Regions from separate parts of the Pseudomonas sp. BS3782 TE3695 genome, predicted to be linked through region 3. Evidence: predicted binding sites of a transcription regulator. Region 3 holds the regulator's gene; each other region holds the start of a gene.
What was found. The regulator FliA, encoded in region 3, starts transcription of late flagellar genes. The targets are predictions, from matches to a motif close to CTAAAGTTTNNNNNNNNNNNGCCGNTAA.

Region 1 (2,198 bases), 4.7 Mb from region 3:
CGACAGCTCGGTCATGGCCAAAATAGTTTTTTCCACCACCTGACGACCGTCATCGGCCTGCTCGCTCGCGCCGCTGGCGTGTTGCGAAGCATCGGCGGCGTTGCGGGCGATTTCCTGGGTGGCGGCGCCCAATTGGTTGATCGCCGCGGCCACACTGTTGGTGCGGGCGCTTTGTTCGTCGGAGCCGATGATCGAAGCATTGGACGATGCCATCACCCGTTGCGACAGGTCATGCACTTGACGGGTCGCCGAAGACACTTCGCAAATCGACGCGTGAATCCGCTCCACAAACTGATTGAAAGAGCCGCCCAACTCGCCGAACTCGTCTTTGCTTTCTACCACCAGACGACGGGTCAGATCGCCCTCGCCCTGAGCGATGTCCTGCATCGCACGACCCATAGTAGTCAGCGGACGCATCAGCACGCTGATCAGCAGACTCAGCAGCACGGCAATGGCGGTCACGGCAATGAACATCGCGATCAGCGCCGAGGTGCGGAACTGGCTCAGTGGTGCGTAGGCCTTGGCCTTGTCGATCGACAGACCGATGTACCACTCGGCATTCGGCAACCCACTCACCGGCGTGAACGAGAGGATGCGGTCCTGCTTATTCAGTTCTACTTCCTGATTGCCTTTGCCGATACGGACACTGGAGCCCGGATAGATGTCTTTCAGGTTCTTCATCACCTGATCCTTGTCCGGGCTGACGATCACCTGACCGTCGGCGCTGACGAGGAACGCGTGACCGATGCCACCGAAGTCCACCGAGTTGATGATCTTCACCAGGGTTTCCAGACTCAGGTCGCCGCCGACCACGCCCAGCAGTTCGCCTTGCTTTTTCACCGGCATGGCGATGGTCACCACTAACCCGCCGACCGCGGCCATGTAAGGCGGGGTCAGCATGGTCTTGTCGGCAACCACGGCTTGTTTGTACCAAGGGCGCTGACGCGGATCGTAGCCGTCCGGCATCTTCGCGTCGGGGCGCTGGGTGAACACACCATTGGCCTGGCCGACGTAAGTGAATTGGAAGTTCGAGGTGAGGGCGGGTTGATCGACCAACCCCGGAAAATCAGCATTGGCCCCTTGATGAGCGATGTTCTGGGCGAGATTTTCCAGGACCAATACACGGCCGCTCATCCAGTTCTGCACGCTGCTGGCGGTCAGCTCGCCGGCTTGCTCGACGGAAGACTCGAGGTTTTGGCGGATGGTGTTTCGCTGCAGATAGTCGTTGTACAAAGTGAACAACGCAAAAGCCAGCACCACGACGCCTGAAGCGGCCAGCAGGATTTTATGGCTGAACTTGAGATTCATTTCATGGGCTTCTTATGCAAAAAATGGGGATGCGTTCCGGTTTCAACATTCCATGTAACCGCGCAGACGGCATTCTGGGGCCGCTCTACTTTGGTGCACGCATGTCTCACCAGTCTGTCGGCACGAGTGGAAGAAATCTTAGGGATTTGTACGAAACCCGTCAGATACCCGCCGAACGGCGTGCTAAAGCGCCCTAATAGCTGTGTTTGATGGTGGTTGTTTGAACGGCAGTTGCAAATTCTGCGACCCTTGATGACAATGCGACTAATTATCATTTGTGACGTCGAGCTGTCGCGTTCATGTCTTCACCTGAATTTGCAGTACAGGCGCTTTACAGCAGCCATCACGGGTGGCTCAACATGTGGCTACGTGCGCGATTGGGCAATGCAGCCGATGCGGCGGATCTGGCTCAGGACACGTTCGTCCGGTTGCTGCAAAGAACCGAACGCCTGGAGCTCAAGGCCCCCCGCGCTTTTCTACGAACCATTGCTCGCGGCTTGGTGATCGACTATTGGCGTCGAGAGGAAATCGAGCGTGCGTACCTGGAAACCATCGCCCATTTGCCCGAGGCCGAAACCCCGAGCGCCGAGGCGCGGGCATTGGTGCTCGAATTGCTGGAAAGCATCGCCCGCATGCTTGAAGGCCTGAAGCCGAAAGTGCGTCAGGCATTTCTGCTGGCCCAGTGCGAAGGACTTACCCACAAGCAGATCGCCGAACACATGGGATTATCCCTACGCTCGGTGGAGCGTTATGTGGCCGACGCGCTGTATCACTGCTACGTGCTGCGGTACGAAACGTGATGCCTGTGGATAACTCAACGCTGAACCGTCGCGGCGAACCTCATCAGCAGGTGGTGAAACAAGCCATCCATTGGTTGCTGCGCCTGCGTA
Region 2 (2,198 bases), 170 kb from region 3:
TAGTGAGCACCTTGGGTGGCTGCGGAGCATCTTCCGCGTTTAAGGCATTGAACACGGGGCATCAATCTCCAGACAAATATGACTACTGGCTAGCATTCTGCCAGCATGTTTCGCGTCTTGATAGAGCGGGCTCATTGAAAGGCTCAAGCCTGACTGAGCGGGCGTGGCTTTGCGAGCATGGAGGTTGAACCGCGGGCATCATAGAGCGCTGGCGGCTCGCCGCCGGTAAGGATTTTCAACTGGTTGGCCGTGGCGGCCTGCTGCACCAGAATCGACTGGCCGTTGTTGACGTTGGCGGCCTGGCACTGGGCCAGGAGGTCGGTCAGCACATCGCTCTGCGCCAGCAACTGATCGCCAATGCTCGAATGGCTGGCAAGTTGCTCCAGGCCCTGGCGATTGGTCGGCAGGTTGAGAGCGGCGAGGATTTCACTGCGCTTGCGGCCATGCTGCTCAAGCAAAATGATCAATGCCTGTTTCTGCGCCAGAATCTCTTCGAGCAATGGCATGTCGCGACCGTGCAGCGCGAGGGACTCGGTTTGCAGCAGCTCCAGCAAGTGTTGCGCCGGGGCAAAGTCGTCGATGATCAGTTGCAGTAAATTAGTGTCGTGCATGGCTGGCCTTGGGTTTTAAGCGTCCAAAAGCCTGGCGCGGCCGTGGCCTAGCGCTGGGCTTCGAAGTTGAGCAGTTTGCTGGCTACACGGTTGCTGTCGACTTTATAGCTGCCATCGGCAATCGCTGCTTTCAACTCGGCCACGCGGGCGTTGTCGACGGCAGGCTGATCGCGCAGCTTGTCAGTGACCTTCTGCAACTGTTGAGCCTCATTGCTGAGGTGTACCGACTCCCCGCTTTTGGTGGTACTGGCCTGTTCGGCCGGGGTATTCAGCGGCGTGGATTGGCCGGCTTCGGCGGTTTCCTTCGCGGCGCTGGTACGTGTACTGCCCGTAAGTGACGAGGAGCTGTTTAAACGACTGAAATCGATGACCATGACAAAAAACCTCTGGGTATTTGGACGCTTGCCATGTTTTCGGCCCTTGCTGTGAAAACTTTAGGCCCATTTATCAATGAGCGTGCATGCGCCAGCGTGTGTCCTGCATGCGGCACAGTTTAGGCAACAGCCCAGTGGCGCGCCATCTCTTCACAAACTACATGGCCGCTTACATGGAAACTTCCACCTGGCCGGGTGCGGTGACTTGCGCCTTGATGACCCGCTGGGAGTTCAGGTTTTTCACGCGAATCTGTTCGCTCATGCCGCCATTGGACAGCGCTTCACCCGGCATGCGTACGCTGAGCGTACCACTGCGGGCGGTGATCACCACCTGATCGCCCTTGCGAATGACTTCCGCCTGTTCGAGATGCACCAAGGTAATCACCTGATCAGCGACCATTGGTCGGGTCAGTTTTTGTCCGATCGCTTGATCGACGGAAGTCAGAAAACCCTGATTTATCAGGCTGATATCGCGCTCTCGCAGGGTTACGTCCTGAGGTTCGATAATCCCTGTGCGCTTGAGCGGACGGGTGGTGGTCACGATGTCGCGAAACAGCCGTACTTGAGCGGGTACGAAGACTGTCCAGGGCGAAGCGCTGTCGCAGCGAACCTTGACCGTAACCCGGCCCAGAGGCCTCGCGGGGCTCTCAAGGGTGGCTGTCAATTCCTTGTCGCACATCGGCATGCGCAGGCGCGGATCGAGCTGGTTGACCTCGATCTCGTAGCGTCCTTGCGTTTGGCTGGTGGCCAGATAGTCTTCTACGGTGAATTCAAGAAAGCCCTGAGTGACGCCGATAAGCATGTCAGGCAAGGTAACCGCGTCAGCAAGGGCAGGGCTGCCAGCGTTGAACAGGCAAACGGCCGACATCGCGCAGAGCAATCTGCGATACGTTAATGTCAAGCGTCGGGAAAATGTCGGTTCTGTGTTCATAAGAGTTAAAAAGCAAGCGCCGTGCCGTTTAGTGAAGAATGTGCGTCGCAACACACTTAGCGTTGGTGTAGGAGTCTGGGCATGGCTGGTGTAATGGATTCGGTGAACCAGCGCACGCAACTGGTGGGGCAGAATCGTCTTGAGCTGTTGTTGTTCCGTCTCGACGGCCAGCAGCTGTATGGGATCAACGTGTTCAAGGTTCGTGAGGTGCTGCAATGCCCCAAACTGACCCTGATGCCCAAGTCCAGTCCTGTCGTGTGCGGTGTGGCGAATATTCGGGGG
Region 3 (2,198 bases):
TGTCCCTGGCTCTAGCTGAGCTCGGCCGGCGCGTCATGCTGCTGGATGCCGATCTGGGACTGGCGAACGTCGACGTCCTGCTGGGACTGACACCCAAACGCACCTTGGCCGACGTGATCGAAGGCCGCTGTGAGCTGCGCGACGTACTGTTGCAAGGGCCCGGCGGCATCCGCATCGTCCCGGCGGCGTCCGGCACCCAGAGCATGGTTCATTTGAGCCCGGCCCAGCATGCCGGCCTGATCCAGGCTTTCAGCGACATTGGCGACAACCTCGACGTATTGGTGATCGACACCGCTGCGGGTATTGGTGACTCGGTAGTCAGTTTCGTTCGCGCAGCCCAGGAAGTGCTGCTGGTGGTGTGCGATGAACCGACCTCGATTACCGACGCCTACGCGCTGATCAAATTGTTGAATCGCGACTACGGCATGAACCGCTTCCGCGTCCTGGCCAACATGGCGCAGAGCCCGCAGGAAGGGCGCAATCTGTTCGCCAAGTTGACCAAGGTCACGGATCGTTTCCTCGACGTCGCCTTGCAATACGTCGGTGCCGTGCCTTACGACGAAAGCGTGCGCAAGGCCGTGCAGAAGCAGCGTGCTGTCTACGAAGCCTTCCCGCGTTCCAAGTGCGCCCTGGCGTTCAAGGCCATTGCACAAAAGGTCGATACCTGGCCACTGCCGGCCAACCCGCGTGGGCACCTGGAGTTTTTCGTCGAGCGCCTCGTGCAACAGACCGCAGGACCCGTCCTATGACAGCCAGTGGCTACAACCTCTACAAGAAGTCGGCACGTGACGCGCAGTACGAGCTGATCGAGCGTTACGCGCCACTGGTCAAACGCATTGCCTACCACTTGCTGGCGCGTCTGCCGGCCAGTGTCCAGGTCGAAGACCTGATCCAGGCCGGGATGATCGGCCTGCTTGAAGTATCAACCAAATACGACGCCAGCAAAGGCGCGAGCTTCGAGACGTACGCGGGCATTCGAATCCGCGGCGCGATGCTCGATGAAGTGCGCAAGGGGGACTGGGCACCACGTTCGGTTCACCGCAATACCCGCATGGTCAGCGACGCAATTCGCTCGATTGAAGCTAAAACCGGCCGTGACGCTAAAGATCACGAAGTTGCGGCCGAACTCCAATTGAGTCTCGACGATTATTACGGGATTTTGAACGACACCCTCGGTAGCCGGTTATTCAGTTTCGACGATCTGTTGCAGGACGGCGAACACGAAGGGCTGCACGAGGATGGCGCCAGTGCTCATCTCGAGCCGTCGCGCGATCTGGAAGATGAACGCTTCCAGGCGGCGCTGGCGGACGCGATTGCCAATTTGCCGGAGCGTGAGCGACTGGTGTTGGCGCTGTACTACGACGAAGAGTTGAATCTCAAGGAAATCGGTGAGGTCCTGGGGGTCAGCGAATCGCGGGTCAGCCAGTTACACAGCCAGTGCGCGGCCCGTTTGCGGGGGCGTTTGGGGGAGTGGCGAGCGCGCTGACAGGCAGTGTGGGGACACTGCGAACGAGGTGGGTACGGCATTTTGCTGCATCGGCCACGGCCCGTTGTAATCCATGCAACTGTTGAGTGTTACGCCGAATTGATTGAACGGCGCGTTCAGGTGCTGCGCGCGTTTTAAGACTGCTTGGAGGTCGAATTGGACAAGAATATGAAAATCCTCATCGTTGATGACTTCTCAACGATGCGGCGGATCATAAAAAACCTGTTGCGTGACCTTGGGTTCACCAACACGGTCGAGGCGGATGACGGTATTACCGCGATTCCGGTCCTCAACAGCGGGAGCATCGACTTTCTGGTGACGGACTGGAACATGCCCGGCATGACCGGTATCGATCTGCTGCGCCACGTGCGTGCCGATGAAAAACTCAAACACCTGCCGGTGTTGATGGTCACGGCCGAAGCCAAGCGCGAGCAAATCATCGAAGCCGCTCAGGCGGGCGTGAACGGCTATGTGGTCAAGCCATTCACGGCTCAAGCGTTGAAAGACAAGATTGAAAAGATCTTCGAACGCATCGGTTGATGTGCAAAGCCAGTCCGTCACGGGGGAGCTATGGGGCATAACGAATCTTCACAGGGCGATTTTGAATCGACCCTGAAAAAACACGCGGTCGAACTGGTCGAGAGCCTTGAAAAAGGCAGGTTCGGCGACGCTGTGCAACTGATCCATGAGCTCAACCAGACCCGTGACCGCG
Region 4 (2,198 bases), 4.9 Mb from region 3:
CGTTTCAGATCGCCCATGGCGGCGGTGGAGTTGCCGACTTCGACGGCCAGGCGCTCGATCTGGGCGATGGCTTCGCCCACCACCTTGTCACCCTCGCGGGCCTGCTGGTCGGCGGCGACGGCAGCTTCGGACGCTTCCTCGGCGTTGCGCGCGACTTCCTGCACAGTGGCGGTCATTTCGTGCATGGCGGTGGCCACTTGATCGGTCTCGACTTTCTGGCTGTTGACCCCGGCGCTGGTTTGTTCGGTAACGGCGGACAGCTCTTCAGCGGCGCTGGCGATCTGGGTCACGCCGTCGCTGATGCCACCGATCAGTTCCCGCAGGCCCAGGGTCATGCTCTGCATGGTGCGCTGCAGCTGACCCAATTCGTCCTGACGTTCGGAGGTCAGGTTGTGAGTCAGGTCGCCGGCGGCGACACGCTCGGCCACTTTGAGGGTCTGGCTCAGGGGGATGACGATCTGGCGAGTGATGGCCCAGGCCGCGAACAAACCAAAGGCTGACGCCAGGACAGTGGCCAACAGCAGCAGGTTTTTGGCATGTGCCGCATCGGTGTCACGCACGAGGGTTTGCGAGACAGTGAGCTTTTTGCTGACGTCGAACAAAATGTCGCCTTGCGCGTTCATGCGTTTGAGGGCGGCAGCGCTGGCGACTTGGGAGTCGCGGAATTGGCTGACGGCCGCGCGATAGGCTTTGAGCGAGTCGGTCGCCTGTTGCAGGTTGGCGATGTGTTGTTCTGGCAGTTGAGAGGGCAGGCTTTCGAGGTTTTTCAGAGCATTGCCGATGGCGTCCAGCGCCGGCTGCTCGGCTTCGGGCTTGCCGCTGTAGGTGTAGCCGCGTACCTGGAAACGCGCTTGCTGGATCAGCTTGCTCAGGTCGATCACGCTGTTGAACTGGGCGACACTGTCCCCTTGCAGCATGGATTTTTCGACTTCAGCGACCCGGGCGACAGCGTTGTCGGCGGTGGCGCCCAATTTGCTGCGAGCATCTTCGCGGGCGGCGGTGGCCTGAGTCATATCAGCGAAGGCGCGTTTGTACTCGCTGATGGCGGCCAATTGCTGGTCGATCATGGCCACGTCGGCAGGCTGTTCGATCAGCGTGCGGGCGGCTTTCAGGCCGGTGTCGAGTTGACCAATCAGCTCGTTGACGGCGCCCGGGCCTTGTTCGCCACGGCGCATGTCGTAATCCAGACGGGCCAGGCGCAAGTCTTTGGTCAGCTCATTGAGGCTGGAAATAAACCCAAGCGTATCGCCACGGCTGATCACACCGCTCAGACCGGTCCAGCCGGTAAAGGTGATCAACCAGGTCAGAAGCAGCACCAGACCGAAGCCGACACCCAGTTTGCGATTGACGCTTACGTTTCCCAGTTGCTCGGCTAGCCATCGGTACATGCTGCTACTCCCTCGGACCATTAATTGGTTTTATGGGGACTGTATCGGCCGGCTGGCAGGGATCTGTAGGAGAGTAAACACCTGTGGCGAGGGAGCTTGCTCCCGCTTGGGCGCGAAGCGGCCAGCGCTTTTTACCAGCAAGACCGCATTCACCGGTTTTACGACTGCTTCGCAGCCGAGCGGGAGCAAGCTCCCTCGCCACAAGTAGGGTGTTTGACGTTAGAACAGGCGCGAAAGCAGCGCGGTGACGGCAGTTTCGACCCGCAGTATGCGGTCGCCCAGTTGCACCGGTTGCAGGCCGGCCTTGCCCAGCAAATCGATTTCGTAAGGAATCCAGCCGCCTTCGGGGCCGATGGCCAAAGTCACCGGCTCGTCCAGGCCGCGAGGGCAGGGTGGGTAGTTACCGGGATGACCGACCAAGCCGAGGGTACCTTCGGTAATGGCCGGCAGACGGTCTTCGACAAAGGGCTTGAAGCGTTTCTCGATGACGATTTCCGGCAGCACGCTATCCCGGGCCTGTTCAAGACCCAGGATCAATTGCTCGCGAATCGCCTCGGGTTCCAGGAACGGGGTTTGCCAGAAGCTCTTCTCGACGCGATAGCTGTTGACCAGCACGATGCGCGGCACACCCATGGCCGCCACAGTCTGAAACACCCTGCGCAGCATTTTGGGCCGCGGCAGGGCCAGTACCAGGGTCAGCGGCAGCTTGGCCGGTGGCGGCTGGTCGAGGGTGACGCGCAATTCTGCTTCGTCGGCGTCCAGGCGCAGCACTTCGGCCGAACCCATCAGCCCGCCGATCCGCCCGACGCG

Region 1: the regulator FliA is predicted to act here: its motif matches at 1,423-1,450, upstream of ABH909_RS02895 (methyl-accepting chemotaxis protein).
Region 2: the regulator FliA is predicted to act here: its motif matches at 1,022-1,049, upstream of flgM (flagellar biosynthesis anti-sigma factor FlgM).
Region 4: the regulator FliA is predicted to act here: its motif matches at 1,430-1,457, upstream of ABH909_RS01670 (methyl-accepting chemotaxis protein).

The regions. Positions count from the first base shown of each region.
Region 1 is NZ_JBNDKB010000001.1:659,219-661,416, forward strand. It holds gene ABH909_RS02895 (methyl-accepting chemotaxis protein) at 1-1,308, opposite strand, end outside; gene ABH909_RS02900 (sigma-70 family RNA polymerase sigma factor) at 1,608-2,108, shown strand; gene ABH909_RS02905 (FecR domain-containing protein) at 2,108-2,198, shown strand, end outside.
Region 2 is NZ_JBNDKB010000001.1:5,479,711-5,481,908, reverse strand. It holds gene ABH909_RS24750 (flagellar brake protein) at 1-55, opposite strand, end outside; gene ABH909_RS24745 (flagella synthesis protein FlgN) at 144-611, opposite strand; gene flgM (flagellar biosynthesis anti-sigma factor FlgM) at 659-985, opposite strand; gene flgA (flagellar basal body P-ring formation chaperone FlgA) at 1,155-1,916, opposite strand; gene ABH909_RS24730 (chemotaxis protein CheV) at 1,998-2,198, shown strand, end outside.
Region 3 is NZ_JBNDKB010000001.1:5,310,290-5,312,487, reverse strand. It holds gene fleN (flagellar synthesis regulator FleN) at 1-749, shown strand, start outside; gene fliA (RNA polymerase sigma factor FliA) at 746-1,486, shown strand; gene ABH909_RS23935 (chemotaxis response regulator CheY) at 1,655-2,026, shown strand; gene ABH909_RS23930 (protein phosphatase CheZ) at 2,057-2,198, shown strand, end outside.
Region 4 is NZ_JBNDKB010000001.1:377,169-379,366, reverse strand. It holds gene ABH909_RS01670 (methyl-accepting chemotaxis protein) at 1-1,388, opposite strand, end outside; gene ABH909_RS01665 (16S rRNA (uracil(1498)-N(3))-methyltransferase) at 1,608-2,198, opposite strand, start outside.